Regions from separate parts of the Lactobacillus sp. UMNPBX1 genome, predicted to be linked through region 1. Evidence: predicted binding sites of a transcription regulator. Region 1 holds the regulator's gene; each other region holds the start of a gene.

The links. Region 1 encodes HrcA, which represses chaperone genes, less so after heat shock. Its sites were predicted from a motif close to TTAGCACTCNNNNNNNNNGAGTGCTAA; they were not measured.
Region 2: the regulator HrcA is predicted to act here: its motif matches at 3,132-3,158, upstream of CP352_RS01000 (ATP-dependent Clp protease ATP-binding subunit).
Region 3: the regulator HrcA is predicted to act here: its motif matches at 1,493-1,519, upstream of groES (co-chaperone GroES).

Annotation. Positions count from the first base shown of each region.
Region 1 is NZ_PCZI01000002.1:12,129-17,849, forward strand. It holds gene dnaK (molecular chaperone DnaK) at 1-932, opposite strand, end outside; gene grpE (nucleotide exchange factor GrpE) at 949-1,533, opposite strand; gene hrcA (heat-inducible transcriptional repressor HrcA) at 1,546-2,595, opposite strand; gene ribF (riboflavin biosynthesis protein RibF) at 2,733-3,683, opposite strand; gene truB (tRNA pseudouridine(55) synthase TruB) at 3,689-4,582, opposite strand; gene CP352_RS02110 (ribosome-binding factor A) at 4,638-5,003, opposite strand; gene infB (translation initiation factor IF-2) at 5,023-5,721, opposite strand, start outside.
Region 2 is NZ_PCZI01000001.1:194,969-200,689, reverse strand. It holds gene spxA (transcriptional regulator SpxA) at 82-480, opposite strand; gene ptsP (phosphoenolpyruvate--protein phosphotransferase) at 704-2,437, opposite strand; gene CP352_RS01010 (phosphocarrier protein HPr) at 2,437-2,703, opposite strand; gene CP352_RS01005 (hypothetical protein) at 2,816-2,998, opposite strand; gene CP352_RS01000 (ATP-dependent Clp protease ATP-binding subunit) at 3,203-5,395, shown strand; gene CP352_RS00995 (DUF1827 family protein) at 5,541-5,721, shown strand, end outside.
Region 3 is NZ_PCZI01000014.1:20,637-26,357, reverse strand. It holds gene groL (chaperonin GroEL) at 1-1,021, opposite strand, end outside; gene groES (co-chaperone GroES) at 1,075-1,359, opposite strand; gene CP352_RS07865 (hypothetical protein) at 1,541-2,056, opposite strand; gene CP352_RS07860 (NlpC/P60 family protein) at 2,102-3,070, opposite strand; gene CP352_RS07855 (sucrose-specific PTS transporter subunit IIBC) at 3,226-5,175, opposite strand; gene CP352_RS07850 (sucrose-6-phosphate hydrolase) at 5,387-5,721, shown strand, end outside.

The DNA of each region.
Region 1 (5,721 bases):
CCATTTAAAATAACCTTGTCAATGTCATTAACAGTAAGACCTGCATCCTTCAATGCATTGTCAAATGGTACCTTAGTCTTTTCTACCAAGTCAGCAGTTAATTCATCAAACTTAGCACGAGTTAAATCTGCTTCAAGGTGTAATGGACCAGCTTCGCCAGCAGAAATGAATGGAAGTGAGATATGAGTACTTGATACACCTGACAAGTCCTTCTTTGCTTTTTCTGCAGCATCCTTTAAGCGTTGCATTGCCATCTTGTCCTTCGACAAATCAACACCATTTTCATCCTTAAAGTTCTTAATTAACCAATCCATGATACGGTGATCAAAGTCATCACCACCAAGATGAGTATCACCATTAGTTGACAATACTTGAAAGACACCATCACCTAATTGCAATACAGAAACATCAAAAGTACCACCACCAAGGTCGTATACTAAGACTTTTTCATCTTGGTCTTTATTTAAACCGAAGGCTAATGCTGAAGCAGTTGGTTCGTTAATAATTCTTTGCACATTCAAACCAGCAATCTTACCAGCGTCCTTAGTAGCTTGGCGTTGAGCATCATTGAAGTAAGCAGGAACAGTAATAACAGCATCCTTAACTTCTTCACCCAAGTAATCTTCTGAGAATTTCTTAATATATTGTAAAATAAATGCTGAAATTTCTTGTGGTGTATATTCCTTATCACCAACTTTAACCTTATAATCAGCTTCACCCATGTGACGCTTAATTGAAACAATGGTATTAGGGTTGGTAATAGCTTGACGCTTTGCTACCTCACCGACTTGAATTTCACCATCTTTAAATGCAACTACTGAAGGAGTAGTCCGGTTACCTTCTGGATTAGTGATAATCTTTGGTTCTTTACCTTCAAGAACTGCAACTGCTGAGTTAGTAGTCCCAAGGTCAATCCCAATAACTTTTGACATATATTAGCTTCCTCTCTTATTGAGCAACTACAACCATTGCTGGTCTTAGTGTTCTATCCTTATATTGATATCCTTTTTGTAAAACCTGAACAACGTGATCTTTTTGATCATCATTCTCAGCTGCTACTGTTTGAACAGCTTGATGTAATGTCGGATCAAATTTAACGCCATCAGCCTCAATCTCAACTACACCGTGATCTTTCATTGCCTTCACAAGTGCATCCAGGGTCATTTTCACGCCCTTCTTTAACTGCTTAGACACATCATCATCGGCCTCAACGCTTAGGGCTCTTTCCAAATTGTCCATTGCTGGCAAAATGTCCTTCGCTAAGCTTTGAGATTCGTACTTAATTAATTGAGCACGTTCTTTAGTGTAGCGATTTTGCATATTTTGAATTTCTGCTTCACTACGCAAATACTTATCTTCAAGATCCTTGTTCTTATCTTTTAAATCAGCTAATTCTTTAGCTAATTTTTGATCTTGTTTATTTTTTTCTTGCTTCTTTTCTTCACCTTTATCGGCTTCTTTTTTAGCCTTAGGCTCAGAAGTCTTTTCTTTTTGCTCTAGATTTTTTTCACTTGGAAATTCTTCTTTACTCACGGCTAACCTCCTTTATTGAAACTTGCCGTAATAATCAAGCAACTTTTTAGCTAGTTCATTTCTAAAATATTCAAGCAACCCAATCATTTGTGAATATGGCATATTCGTTGGTCCAAGTAAAGCAATAGTTCCTTTACCATGGGAGCCAACGCTGTACTCAGCTGTCAGCAAACTATAATTTTTTAATAAATCATTGGGTAATTCAGATCCCAACTTTACCTTTACTGGATAATTTCCAGACTTTGGATCCACCTTTGCATCCATTAAATTAGTGAACAGATTATTATGATCAATCAACTCGTACAAAGAACGAATGTCATTTACATCATGTTCAGAAGTATTATTGAGCAAATTAATCTGTCCATCCACATACATCTGCTCACTAGCTGCATCTTTTACGACATCTTCAACTAAACTAAGCAATTCAGTCACATGTTCGCCGCCTAATTCGTTTTTAGCTAATTCACTTAGCAACGAAACGTTGATTTCATTTAGGCTCTTTCCGACTAACTGATCATTAATCATGCGGACAGCCTTTTCAATTTCTTCGCCGTGAATATTATGTGGCAAAGCATATACCTGATTTTGAATGTTACCATCACTTGTAACCAAAATTGCCATAATCTGTCGTTGAGACAGCGGTACAATTCTAAATCCTGTGACTCTAACATCATGACTCTCAGGTCCTTCCGCAAATGCGGTATAGTTAGTTAAATCTGACAGAATTCGTGCAGCTTCTTGTACAATTTCATTTACTTGATGAAAAGGTCGATCTAATTGACTTCCTATTGTATTATAAACAGACTCTGGTAATTGCAACGGCTCAACTAAATTATCAAGATAATAACGATAGCCCTCGCTTGAAGGAATTCGACCACTTGAAGAGTGAGTTTTTTCAATTAACCCCTGCTCTTCCAACACGGCCATTTCATTTCTAATCGTTGCACTTGAAACTTTAATTGGCAACTGCTTCATTACGGTCTTTGAACCTACTGGCTCATGACTTTGTGTAAAGTCTGTAATTATTGTTTTTAAAATAAGCTCTTGACGCTCGGTCAACATATTATATCGCCCTCACTTTTAGCACTCACATCTCTCAGGTGCTAACAGTTAATATGATACCAGAAATTAGCACTAAATCAAGTAGATTGCTAATTTTATTCAAAAAAATACGCACTTTTTTCAAAGTACGTAGCTTCTTAACCCTTTTGCTTAAAATAAGCCCTAATTTCTTGCTCATCTCGTTCAAGTTGCTCTTTCAGTTCAGGTAATCCGGCAAATTTTTTCTCACCTCTGGTATATTTATACCATTTGATCTTCATTGGCTTACCATAGATATCTTCATTAAAATCAAAAATATTAGATTCAATATATATCTTCTTGTCCTGATTAATGGTTACATTATAGCCAACGCTAGTCATGGAGTTATACCACTTACCATTTACTTTAGTCTTGGTAGCATAAACTCCAATTTTAGGAATCACCTTATGGTCTGCCCAAATCAAATTAGCTGTTGGATAGCCTAGCTTATGACCATTTCGTTTACCATGCCCAATGATACCACTCATTACATAATGGTGCCCCATTAATTCAGTGGCTAATTCCATCTGACCATCCTTAATTGCTTGACGAATTTCAGTTGAGCCAATTTTTCTACCGTTAAAAGTTTGCTTTGGCATCACTACAATATTAAAACGCCCTTTGGAAAATTGGGGTAAATTAGCCATATTTGCAATATTCTTAGGACCATAAGTGTAATCAAAGCCAGCAACAACGGTATCAGCATTTAATCTGACAATTACATTATCGACAAATTCTTGTGCAGAAATTTGACTGAAATTTTTAGTAAATGGTAAAACAGCCAAATAATCTACTCCTAATTCCGCCATTTTGTTAGCTTTTTCTTCCAAAGTTTCTAAGTATTTAAAATCTCGTTTCGACTCATAAACTTCCTTAGGATGTCGATCAAAGGTCAACACAACTAATGACAATTTCTTCTGTAATGCAATTTCTTTAGCCTGATTAATTAAGCGCTGATGTCCCAAATGAACCCCATCAAAAAAGCCAAGGGCAAGCACAATTCTAGTAGATAAAATATTTTCCTTAACAGGATATGTTAAATGAACGATTTTCACAGCTAATTCCTTCATTTCATTTATTCATTTTGCAACAGCATTAAGCTTGGGCGATAAAGCTTTCCTTTTTTTTCATAAATTGCTTTCACCTTTTTATTGTATCGTAGTGCAACTTTTTTCGCATTAGTTTCAAGCGAAATACCTGCTCCATTTTTAACTTTAAGCCACTTTTCTTCAGTTAAATCAACCTGAGTGTATTCCTTAAAAAATGCATCAATCGGCTGTATAAGTTCAGTGGCCTTTTCCGGATTCTCTTCAATCTCCTTTAATTTTACTGCTTGTGTAATATCAAAGCCAGAACTAGCTGTTCTTCTCAAATAAGTCATCGTTGCGGGGCAATCTAATTTTTCACCTAGATCATTAACTAACGATCTAACATAAGTGCCTTTGCTGCATTTAATCTTAAAATCAAAGCTTTCTTGTCCAGTATTTATATCAAAAACTGGTTCTTTAGTTAGATCATATTGTTTGACTTCAACCCTTCTCTGAGGCCGTTCAACTTCAATTCCTTCACGCGCATATTCATAAAGATGTTTACCATTCACTTTAACAGCAGAATAAATTGGAGGCACTTGAACAATTTCTCCTACAAATTTATTCATATTTTCTTGAATTTCTGCACCAGAAAAAGGCTGAATCAACTTTTTTTCTTTTAAAACAGTTCCAGTTGCATCATAACTATCTGTGCTATAACCAAATAGTCCCGTGCCAATATATTCTTTTGGCCTAGTATGCATCATTTCAATTAATTTAGTAGCCTGACCAATAGCAATTGGTAAAACGCCTGTCACCTCAGGATCAAGCGTACCAGCATGTCCTATTTTTCTAATATTTAATACGCGGCGCAAATGATAAACTACATCTGCACTAGTCATCCCTTTATCTTTATCAATAACTAAAATTCCGTTTAACATAATTATTCCCTATTCCTTTCAACAAAAAAAGGGCACCATCACGGCGCCCTCTTTTTTATTTGTTTTCCCGCTTAGCATCTTGTTTCTTAACTTCTGCAATCAAACGGTCAATCTTACTACCATACAAAACTGAATTATCACGTTTAAAAATTAATTCAGGAACCTTATAAACAGTTAATGTTTGACCAAGCAAATGACGCATCATGCCTTTTGCCTTTTCAAAACCTGCCTGAACCTCTTCTTCCTTATGCTCATCTTCAGTTAGCAGGCTGTAATAAACAGTTGCATATGAAAGATCATTCGTACATTCAACTGCGGTAATAGTTACACCACTTAAGCGCGGATCACGAATATTCTTTTGTAAAATCTTGGTTAATTCGCGTAGAATTTCACCTTCAACACGACCAATTCTATGCTTCATGTTTTCCTCCTAATAGTAATTACTTAGGCTCAACTTGTTGCATTTCGTAAACTTCGAATTCGTCGCCAACTTTAATGTCGTTGTAGTCCTTAATCGTTAAACCACAATCGTTACCTTGCTTAACTTCCTTAACATCATCTTTAAATCTCTTAAGTGAAGCAATTTCACCATCATACTTAACGATACCATCACGAATAACTCTAATCTTAGAATCATTCTTAACCAAGCCCTTATCAACGAAGGAACCAGCAATTGTACCAACCTTAGAAACCTTCCAAGTTTCACGAACAGTAAGATTACCGATAACCTTTTCTTCATAAGTTGGTTCAAGCATACCCTTCATGGCAGCAGTAACATCATCAATAGCCTTGTAAATAATGCTGTAAAGACGAATATCTACGCCATCGGTTTCAGCTTGGCTCTTAGCAGTAGCAGTTGGACGAACGTTGAACCCAATAATAAATGCATTTGATGCACCAGCCAAAGTTACATCTGATTCATTAATGGCACCTACACCTGAGTGAATGATATTTACACGTACGCCTTCAACTTCAATCTTTTCAAGCGATTGTTGTAAAGCTTCTACAGAACCTTGAACATCAGCCTTCAAGACAATGTCAACTTCCTTCATGTTTTCCTTCTTCATAGTATCGAAGAGGTTATCAAGAGTTACGTGTTGAACATTTTCACGAGACTTTTGTAAAGCTTGTTGTGCTCT
Region 2 (5,721 bases), on a different contig from region 1:
TATATCTATTGTAGCGTATTTTTCGTTTAAAATAAAAGTGTTAGTCTCAACAAAAGCCTTAACTAACACTTTTCAATCATTTTATAAATCTGCAATCTTTTGTGCTTCAGCCAATTCCAACCGACGAACTTTTCGTGGCAAGAATCGACGAATTTCATCTTCATTGTAACCAACTTGAAGTCGACGATCATCCATAATGATTGGTCTTCTTAACAAGCTAGGATTCTTTTCTACTAAATCAAGTAACTGATCAATTGATAAATCGTCTAAATTGATTCGCAATTGTTGAAAAGCTCTTGAGCGGGTAGAAATGATTTCCTCAGTACCATTTTCAGTCATCCGCAAGATCTTTAATAATTCTTTTTTAGTCAATGGTTCAGAAAAAATGTTTCTTTCCTTGAATGGAATATTATGTTTTTCAAGCCACGCTCTTGCCTTGCGACATGAAGTACAACTAGGAGAGACATATAAATCTACCATAAAAATCACGCTCCTCAGAACAAATATTTGTATACGTTTCTTTACTCATAGCTAGTATACCATATAAGCTTCTTTTTCGTAAGTGCTTAATTTATCGTTTACCTCTGCTATATACTTAATACTAAAGATAAAACGTGAATTATTTGTGAAGATTTCGTTCGTTTTGTTTAAAATTATTAAAAATAAAAAAAGAGACATCACAGTCTCTTTTTGCAAATTAAAACTACTTGTTCAATTTTTTCATTAAATTATTAACTAATTTTTCGTTGTCTTCAGCAGTTTCTGATACATAACAAGCTTCGTTAGCTAATTCCTTAATGTCAGCAGTGTTCAATTTCTTCATTAAGCTTCTGATACGCAAAATTGAAGTTGCACTCATTGAGTATTCATCAAGTCCCATTGAAAGTAAGATTGGGAACATAGTGTTATCACCAGCAGCTTCACCACACATACCACACCAAATACCGTTTTCATGAGCACCATCAATAGTGTGCTTAATCAAACGAAGTACTGATGGGTTATATGGTTGGTACAAGTATGACACATTATCATTACCACGGTCAGCAGCCATAGTATATTGAATTAAGTCATTAGTACCAATTGAGAAGAAGTCAACTTCCTTTGCAAATTGATCAGCTAAAACGGCTGCAGCAGGTACTTCAATCATCATACCGACTTGCAAGTCATCACCAATCTTAACGCCTTCTTTAGCGAGCTTATCTTTTTCTTCAGCTAAAATTTGCTTAGCTTCACGTAATTCTGCTAAAGTACCGATCATTGGGAACATAATTCCTAATGGACCGTATGCAGATGCACGAAGTAAAGCTCTTAATTGAGTTCTAAAGATATCCTTGTATTGCATAGAAAGACGGATAGCACGAACACCTAAGAATGGGTTCATTTCTTCTGGAAGATCCCAGTAATCAAGGTGCTTGTCACCACCGATATCACAGGTTCTGATAATGGTTTGTTTACCATTCATACCTTCAATAACTTCCTTGTAGGCATCAAATTGAGCTTCTTCAGTTGGAAAGTCACTAGAGTCCATGTACAAGAACTCTGTTCTGTACAAACCAATGGCTTCCGCACCATTATCCTTTACACCTGGCATATCATTAGGTGTACCAATGTTAGCAGCAATGATAAATTTCTTGCCATCTGCAGTAACTGATGGTTCATTCTTAAGCTTAGCCCATTCTGCCTTTTGCTTAAGGAATGCTTCACTCTTTTGCTTGTAATCAGCTACTTGAGCGTCACTTGGATCAATAATTGCATCCCCGTCAAGACCATCAGCAATTAACATATCGCCGTTCTTAACATCCTTAGTAATTGAGTCAGTACCAACAACAGCTGGCAATTCAAGTGAACGAGCCATAATTGCTGAGTGTGCTGTACGACCACCAATATCAGTAACAAAACCCTTAACATACTTTTTGTTAAGTTGAGCAGTGTCACTTGGAGTTAAGTCGTGAGCTACAACAATTACTTCATGATCGATTGAAGCAGGATTTGGTAATTCCTTACCAAGAAGGTGAGCCATAATACGCTTTGAAACATCACGTACGTCAGCAGCACGTTCTTGCATGTAAGGATTATCTGTCATCCCTTCAAAAATAGCAATAAACTTCTTAGCAGTCTCATCAAGAGCAGCTTCTGCGTTGATCTTTGAATCCTTAATTTCATTCTCAATGGCACCAGTAAATTCTGGGTCATTTAAAATCATTAAGTGTGCTTCAAAAACTTGAGCTTCTTCATCGCCCAAGCTTTCTTTAGCAATATCATGAATCTTTTCAACTTCAGCAGTTGAAGTCTTAATTGCATCGTTGTAACGAGCTACTTCAGCTTCAACATCAGCAATTGAAGATTTAGAGAATGAAAGATCAGGCTCCACAAGAAGATATGCTGGAGCAATAGCGATACCATCACTTGCAGCAATTCCTTTTAAAGTCTTGGTCATTATTCAGCTAAACCTTCTTTTTTCATAGTGTCGGCAATTGCGTCCAATGCGTCCTTTTCGTCATCACCTTCAGCAGTGATAGTAACATCAGCATTTTGACCAACACCAAGTGACATAACACCCATGATTGACTTCAAGTTTACTGACTTACCGTTGTATTCCAAGTTAACATCTGAGCCAAACTTTGAAGCAGCTTGTACTAAAAGAGTAGCTGGACGTGCATGAATACCTGTTTCTGCAATGATATGAAAATCGCGTTTTTCCATTATAAATATCTCCTTTAAATTGAAAAATTAAACTGGTAATAAATACCCATTCGAGTATTAGATTATCATGTTTTTACAGATTAGACAACTGCAATGTAACAGTTTACATTATTTATTCATCGGTATTCGTAGCGGTATACACAATCGCGCCGCCTCTTTCTGCCCTACCGGTAATATATTGTCTTTTTCCATAATTTCTAATAGTCTTTTGAAGATCAAACGCATCTTTTGGCTCAACTTTATACTCTTTTATCTCACCTGAGACTAATTGATCTAGAATTTTCTGATAATCCAAAAATATCACCACTCTTTTAAAATTTTATAATTTTTCCACTATTAATTCTACTATTTATATTCAATTTTCAAAAATATTAATATTTTGTTTGCGGTAACAAAAGCATTTCTTACAAAAAATAAGTGTTTGAGTCTTAGCACTTGACTACCAAGAGTGCTAATAATATAATTTTGGTACAGTTGAAAAGAAAGGCGGTACTATATTTTGCTTTGCCAAAATTGTCATGAGCGGCCCGCTTCTATTCACCTTTTCACTAAGGTTAATGGCCAAAGCCGCGAAATAGATTTATGTCAACACTGTTATCAAGAATTAAAAAATCAACAAGGAAATCAAGGAAAAATGAATAATAATGAATTTTTTGGCGACTTTGATGATTTATTCAACGCATTAAACGGAAATAACAACAATGCCGCAAACAATAATAATGAAATGAGAAATAACGACCCTAGAATGCAAATGGGGGGAGGCGCTGGTAATGGTGGTCAAAACGGCAGAAGCCTACTTGACAAATACGGAACAGACTTAACTGCCCTTGCTAAAAAAGGCAAAATTGACCCAGTAATCGGTCGTGATAAAGAGATTGCTCGGGTTATCGAAATTTTAAATAGAAGAACTAAGAACAACCCTGTTTTAATCGGTGAAGCAGGTGTTGGTAAGACTGCCGTTGTCGAAGGCTTAGCTCAAGAAATCGTAGATGGATCAGTACCAGCAAAATTGCAGAACAAACGAATTATTTCATTAAATGTTGTTTCACTTGTTCAAGGTACCGGTATTCGTGGTCAATTTGAACAAAGAATGGAACAATTAATTAAAGAATTACAACAAAACGACGATATCATTCTTTTTATTGATGAAATTCACGAAATCGTTGGTGCCGGTAATGCTGAAGGTGGCATGGATGCCGGTAACATTATTAAGCCAGCTTTGGCTCGTGGCGAATTGCAATTAGTTGGTGCTACTACCATCAAAGAATACCGCGATATTGAAAAAGACTCTGCTTTAGCTAGACGTTTTCAACCAGTTGAAGTTAAAGAACCTTCAATTGACGAAACAATTCGCATCTTAAAAGGTATTCAAAAACGCTACGAAGACTATCACCATGTTCACTACACTGATGAAGCCATTGAAGCTGCCGCAAAACTTTCAGCACGTTATATTCAAGATAGATTTTTACCAGACAAGGCTATTGACCTTCTTGATGAAGCAGGTTCTAGAATGAACTTAACCATTCCTTATATTGATAAGGATAAAATGCAAGAAAGAATTAATGCCGCAGAGCAATTGAAGGAAGAAGCCTTAAAAAACGAAGATTACGAAAAAGCAGCCTACTACCGTGATCAAATTGAAAAATATGAAAAGGTTAAAGATCAAAAGGTAGATCCTGACAAGTCCCCTGTTATTACTGATAAGATCATGGACAAGATCGTAGAAGAAAAAACAGGCATTCCTGTTGGTGATATTCAAAAGCAAGAAGAAAACCAACTTCAAAATCTAGCTGCTGATTTAAAGGCTCACGTTATCGGCCAAGACAAGGCTGTTGAAAAAGTAGCTCGTGCCATTCGTCGTAACCGAATCGGTTTCAACAAGTCAGGCCGTCCAATTGGTTCATTCCTCTTCGTTGGTCCAACTGGTGTCGGTAAAACTGAGTTAGCTAAGCAACTGGCTAAGCAAATGTTTGGCTCAGAAGATGCAATGATTCGTTTCGATATGTCTGAATACATGGAACAATACTCAGTTTCCAAATTAATTGGTTCTGCTCCAGGTTACGTAGGCTACGAAGAAGCTGGTCAATTAACTGAACAAGTTAGACACAACCCATATAGTTTGATCTTGCTTGATGAAATTGAAAAAGCTCACCCAGATGTTTTGAACCTCTTCTTGCAAATTCTTGACGATGGTCGTTTAACTGACTCACAAGGTAGAACAGTTTCATTCAAGGATACCATCATTATTATGACTTCTAATGCAGGACAAGGCATTAAGAACGCTAGCGTTGGCTTTACAGCAGAAAACGAAGATGAAGCTAATGAATCTGCTAGAAATAATATGAGCCAATTCTTTAAGCCAGAATTCTTGAACCGTCTTGATGATGTAATCGAATTTAATGAATTGACTAAGCCAGACTTGCTTAAGATTGTTGACTTAATGTTGCAAAATACCAACAATATGGTTAAGGATCAAGGCCTACACATTGATGTAACTGCTGCTGCAAAAGATAAATTAGTTGAAGATGGCTTTAATCCTGCCTTAGGTGCTCGTCCTCTTCGTCGTACCATCCAAGAAGAGATTGAAGATAATGTGGCTGATTTCAAACTTGATCATGCACAGGCTAAGAATTTAAAAGCCGATGTTGTTGATGGTAAAATTGTAATCAGTGATGAAGCAAATAATGAATAGGATTTAATAAAAGACAAAGTCCAAGTTATACCAAAAGATTTCGAAGCAATATTAGAAATCTTTTTTCTTAAAAATAAAAATATGCTACTCAATTTGAGGTATACTAAATTTGAAGAAGTAAAGCTAACAGAAACAGGTGAATTCCATGCATTTAATTGATGTAACCAATAATTACTCTGATTTGGTTCACAGTCAGCTCAACACTACCGATGCAAACTATGTTAAAGTTTATTCTCTTGGTAATACTTCAGTTATTTATACTGAAAGTAAGGATTCTATCGGTATTGCACTTGAAAACCATGACCGTCGTGTTCGCGAAGATGAGA
Region 3 (5,721 bases), on a different contig from region 1:
GAATAGCATCCTTTGAACCAGCACCGTCAACAATAGTAGTTGAGTCCTTGGTTACAGTTACACGACGAGCTTGACCTAATTGATCAATCTTAGTGTCCTTTAATTCAAGACCTAAGTCATCAGTAATCACAGTACCACCAGTCAAAGCAGCAATATCTTGTAACTGAGCCTTACGACGGTCACCAAAGCCAGGAGCCTTAACAGCTACAACGTTGAAGGTACCACGAATCTTGTTCAATACAAGTGTTGGAAGAGCTTCACCAGTAACGTCATCAGCAATGATCAATAATGACTTACCTTGTTGAACAATTTCTTGAAGAAGTGGCAAGATATCTTGAATGTTTGAGATCTTCTTGTCAGTGATCAAAATGTAAGGATTATCAAGATCTGCTTCCATCTTATCGTTGTCAGTTACCATGTATTGTGATAAGTAACCACGATCAAATTGCATACCTTCAACTACTGAAAGTTCAGTGTTGATACCACGTGAATCTTCAATAGTGATAACGCCATCGTGACCAACCTTTTCCATAGCGTCAGCGATTAAGTTACCAACTTCCTTTGAAGATGATGAAACTGCAGCTACGTTAGCAATTTGGTCTCTTGATTCAACCTTGTGGCTAATCTTGTGCAATTCATTAACAGCAGCTTCAGTAGCTTTTTCAATACCACGACGAATGCCAACTGGGTTAGCACCAGCAGTTACGTTCTTCATACCTTCATTAGTAATTGCTTGAGTCAAAACAGTTGCGGTAGTAGTACCGTCACCAGCAATATCATTAGTCTTTTGAGCAGCTTCAGCAACAAGTTTAGCACCCATGTTTTCGTAGTGATCCTTTAACTCGATGGACTTTGCAATGGTAACACCATCGTTAGTGATGTCAGGGTTGCCGTAACTTTGTTCCAAAACAACGTTTCTACCCTTAGGACCAATAGTAGTCTTAACAGTATCAGCTAACTTATTAACACCCTTTAAAAGAGAACGTCTTGCATTTTCTGAGAATTTAATATCTTTTGCCATAGATTATCTATGCTCCTTAATTTACTTAATTATCGTTGGAAATTTTAACTAAATTACTTAGCAATAGCTAAAATGTCTTTTTCGTGAAGGACTAAGTACTTTTCACCTTCGTATTCAACGTCAGTGCCTGAGTATTTATCGTAAAGAACTACGTCACCCTTCTTAACAGCCATTGGAATCTTTTCACCGTTTGATGCGTAAGCACCTTCACCAACAGCTACAACTTCGCCTTCAGTTGGCTTCTTCTTAGCATTTGATGCTAAAACGATGCCACCAACAGTTTCTTCTTCTTCTTTCTTAACTTTAACGATCACGCGATCACCAATTGGTTGTAACACGTTTAGTCCCCCTTATGTTTAATTTTCTTCATTATATTTTTTATTACTTTATTAATCATTAGCACTCTTATTTGCTAAGTGCTAACTTACAAATATGATAATAAACTGTTTTGTGAAAAAAAGCAAGAAAAAATTAGCACTTTTTTCAATTGAGTGCTAATTTTGATTTTTCTTAACTTTTTTAACTAATTACAGTAATCAAACCATCAATAATGCCGTAAGTTAATCCCATTACATAGTACTTCCTATAAGCATCCCAGAAATCATGGCATTCTTTCTTATCTTTACCATCAATAAAAAAATATTTACCACTTTTTCTGCTGCTAAAAGTCTTAACCAAAGCATAGAAAACAGCAACTAGCGCCATAATAATGAATAGAATGATTGGGAAGAAGTAGCCAATAATATTTTGTAAGTTATATGCTACACCTGCTGCAATTACCACTAATAGATAAATTACAGCAACTAGTGGATTGCAGATCAAACGTGGCATTTTTACTTTAACCGACAATAACAGCGATAAAAGTAGCGGCAAGCTTAAGATAATTATTAAAACTAACACGTAAATATTATTGATCTCTTTTAATTGGGACGCAAAAGTATGATCAAGCTTACCCCAGAAAATACTTAGAATACCTACTACCCAATAGACAGCCGTCATAATCCAGACATGTTTAAGCGTGCTGTTCTTTTTCATTCTTATTATCCTTTATTGATTAGCAAAATTATAGCATAGAGCATACTATTTAACGGGGCGAGCATAAGTGATTCGACCTTTGGCCAGCTTATCGCTCAGTGAGCTACCTAAACTAGAGCGGTGCACATCATCTACACCTAAGTTGCCGCCCTCTTCAATAATTTGCGTGTCCCAACCATCATATTTGCCATCAACAATTGCTGCATGTCCGTTTTGACCAACACCATTGCCAGTATTAACAATCACAATATCACCTGGGCGAATATTCTTGGCAGAAATTTTCTTCAAATAGCCATGAGTACTTTTAGCATCTCGTTCCATTGGCAGAGTAAAAAATGGAGCATTTCCTACACGATATCCTGCTCTCTTCATTACGATCCACACAAATCCTGAACAATCAGTTGAACCGTTTTTATTAGGATGACGCCAACTGCCAAAATTAGTTCGGTATGCACCTGTTCCATAAGTGAAATAGCCTAATAATTTACGAGCATTCTTAATCACTCTATTATGATATCCTGAATCATCGAACATCGCTGGAGATGGATCCTCATTAATATTGTCATACCAAGCTATGTCAAAATTCACATCATCAGAGCTTAATTCTGTTGACTGATCTGAATCATCATTCACATCATCTTGTACCTGATATGCCTCAAGCTTTGCTTTTTCTTGAGCATAATTTAAAACATTATTTTGTTTAATGTATGCGTTAGGACCGATCTTATAATAAGCAGTACCATTAATCGTCTTAGTTCCTTGCACATTAATGAACTTGCCTTCATATAGTTGTGATTCAATTACTGGAACATTACCGGTTTGTATCTGACCACGTGTCTTAAAACTGGTTCTCTTACCATTACTCTTATACACATTAGAAGTAGTTTTAACTACATAATCTGTCTTAGGATTAGGCACTGTTATCGCTGCCTTTATTTTAGAGCTAGTTAGATTAATGCTAAAGACAGTTAATCCAGTTACTAATACTCCAATAACTCCACTTTTTAACTTCATAAAACATACCCTCACTTTGTTTTTCTTTATAGAGAACATTTTACTCAAACTTAAAATTGAAGTGCAACACTTAGTACTAAAAAACGCCAAGAAACAATCTTTCTTAGCGTCTTTTATTCTAATTGTTTTAATTTTTTCTAGAGGAGTAGAAGAAACTAATTGTGTGCAGTAACAGCAATCAACTTGTCGCCGTGCTTGTCACCCGCATCAGTAATTCTTGAAACATTTGCATAGTTGGCAGTGTTAGTAATTACTACCATGACAGTAGTATCATAGCCTGCCTTCTTCACAGCATCTAAGTCAACTGTGCCGAGCTTATCGCCCTTGTTAACTCTTTGACCTTGCTTAACGAAACTTTCGAAGTGCTCGCCCTTAAGGTTTACAGTATCAAGACCAATGTGAATCAATACTTCTGCACCATCGTCTGACTTAATGCCATAAGCATGCTTAGTTTCATAAGCAATAGTCACAGTACCAGTAACTGGTGAATAGATCGTACCATCACTTGGAATAACGGCTGCACCATCACCCATTAACTTAGCAGAGAATACTTGATCATTAACTTTAGTTAAACTCTCAGGAGTACCATCAACTGGTGAAGCAATAACTTCATCCTTTAATGCCATTTGTTCCTTACCAAGCTTTTCAGCCTTTTGAGTTTCTTCAGCATAATCAGTTGCGTCGTTTACTGGAACATCTTGTTCAGCAACTTCTTCCTTCAAATGACCCTTACCATAAACATAAGTAAGGATAAAGGCAACAGCAAAACTAATTAATACGGAAACAACCCACATTGGAATAGTCTTAGGATAAATTGAAAGGAAGCCTAAGAAACCAGCTGAACCAAGAGCGGCTGCAGTAACATGCATCAAACCCGCAAAAGCAGCAGCTACACCTGAACCAATTAAGGCACAGAAGAATGGGAATTTATACTTCAAGTTAACACCGAAAAGTGCTGGTTCAGTAATACCAAGAAGTGCTGAAACACCTGATGAACTAGCCAAGCCCTTCATCTTCTTGTTCTTAGTTAAGAAGTAAACAGCGAAAGTTGCGGCACCTTGAGCTACGTTAGCCATACATGCGGTAACAAAGATAAAGTCACCAGAGCTGGCTGGATTCTTAGCAAAGGCTGCTAAAAGCTGAGTTTCAACCGCTGGAAAACTTTGATGAAGCCCAGTAGTAACAATAGCTGAATAGGTAAGACCAAAGACACCCATCCCAAAGGCACCAGTAGTGTCATATAGCCAAACGATAGCATTGGTAATACCATCTGATACGCCTTTGAAGACTGGCCCAATAATTGTAAAAGTCAAAAAGCCAGTAATCATAATTGAAAGAAGTGGCGTAAAGGTAAAGTCAACAGCTGATGGCAAGTGCTTGTGGAAGTACTTTTCCAAAATTGACAATACCCAAACAGCTACTAAAACTGGAATAACCTGGTATTGATAGTTAGTTTGCGCAACATGCAAGCCAAAAATGTCCCAGAAGTGATTTGCACCAAGGAGTCCAGGTGTCGTCATAATCATTCCGATTGTAGCACCCAAGAATTGGTTAGCACCGAACCGTTTAGCTGCCGACATTCCGACTAGAATTGGCATAAAAATAAACGGAGCTGCTGACATAACTTGAATCATACTTGAAATACCAGCAACATTCGGTACCATCTGAACAACTGACTTTGGTCCAAACAGACCTGGTGAAGTCAAGAAGTTGTTCAAAGCCATCAACAAACCACCAGCAACTAAGGCTGGAATGATTGGAACAAAGATGTCAGACAAAAGTTTAATGAAATCCATTACTGGATTCTTCTTTTTACCTTCTGCAGCAACCTTCTTCAAATCATCGGTTGATAATTCTTTTAAACCAGTGATTTTAATGAACTCATCGTAAACGTCATTAACATCTCCTGGCCCAATAATTACTTGATATTGACCATTGGTTTTAAAAGTACCCTTAACATCTGGATCATTATCCAATGCTTTTTGGTCGACTTTTGAATCATCTTTTAATACTAAACGCAGACGAGTAGCACAGTGGGCACCGGCAATAATATTGTCACGGCCGACGTCTTTAATTACTCGTTCAGCCACTTTTCTGTGGTCCATATTGATTCCTCCTATGTAAACGTTTTATTCTCAATTCACTAATTATGATAACGCATTCAAAAAATATGTCAATCGTTTGACATAAAATTCTTTATTTCTTTTATTTACTTATGAATTAATAAGTATTTTCCTTTCTGTTAAACGTTTGACATATTTTTCAGACTAACTTAAAATACATGTAAAAAGACAACGCTTTCATGGAGGTATATTTATGGAATGGACAAGAGAAAAACGTTACTTACCTTATCAAGATTGGGACGCTGATACATTAATGCATTTGCAAGCACAAGCCGCAAACTCCCCTTACCAAATGCGCTATCATTTGCATCCTATTTCTGGCTTAATTAATGACCCTAATGGATTTTCCTACTTTGATGGTGCTTACCACCTCTTCTATCAATCATATCCATTCGGCGCAGTTCACGGTCTAAAGTCATGGTGGCACTTCAAATCAACTGACATGGTTCACTGGGAAAACTTAGGCTTAGGTATTGAACCAGACACAATGGCTGATTCACATGGAGCTTATTCTGGCTCTGCTCGCGA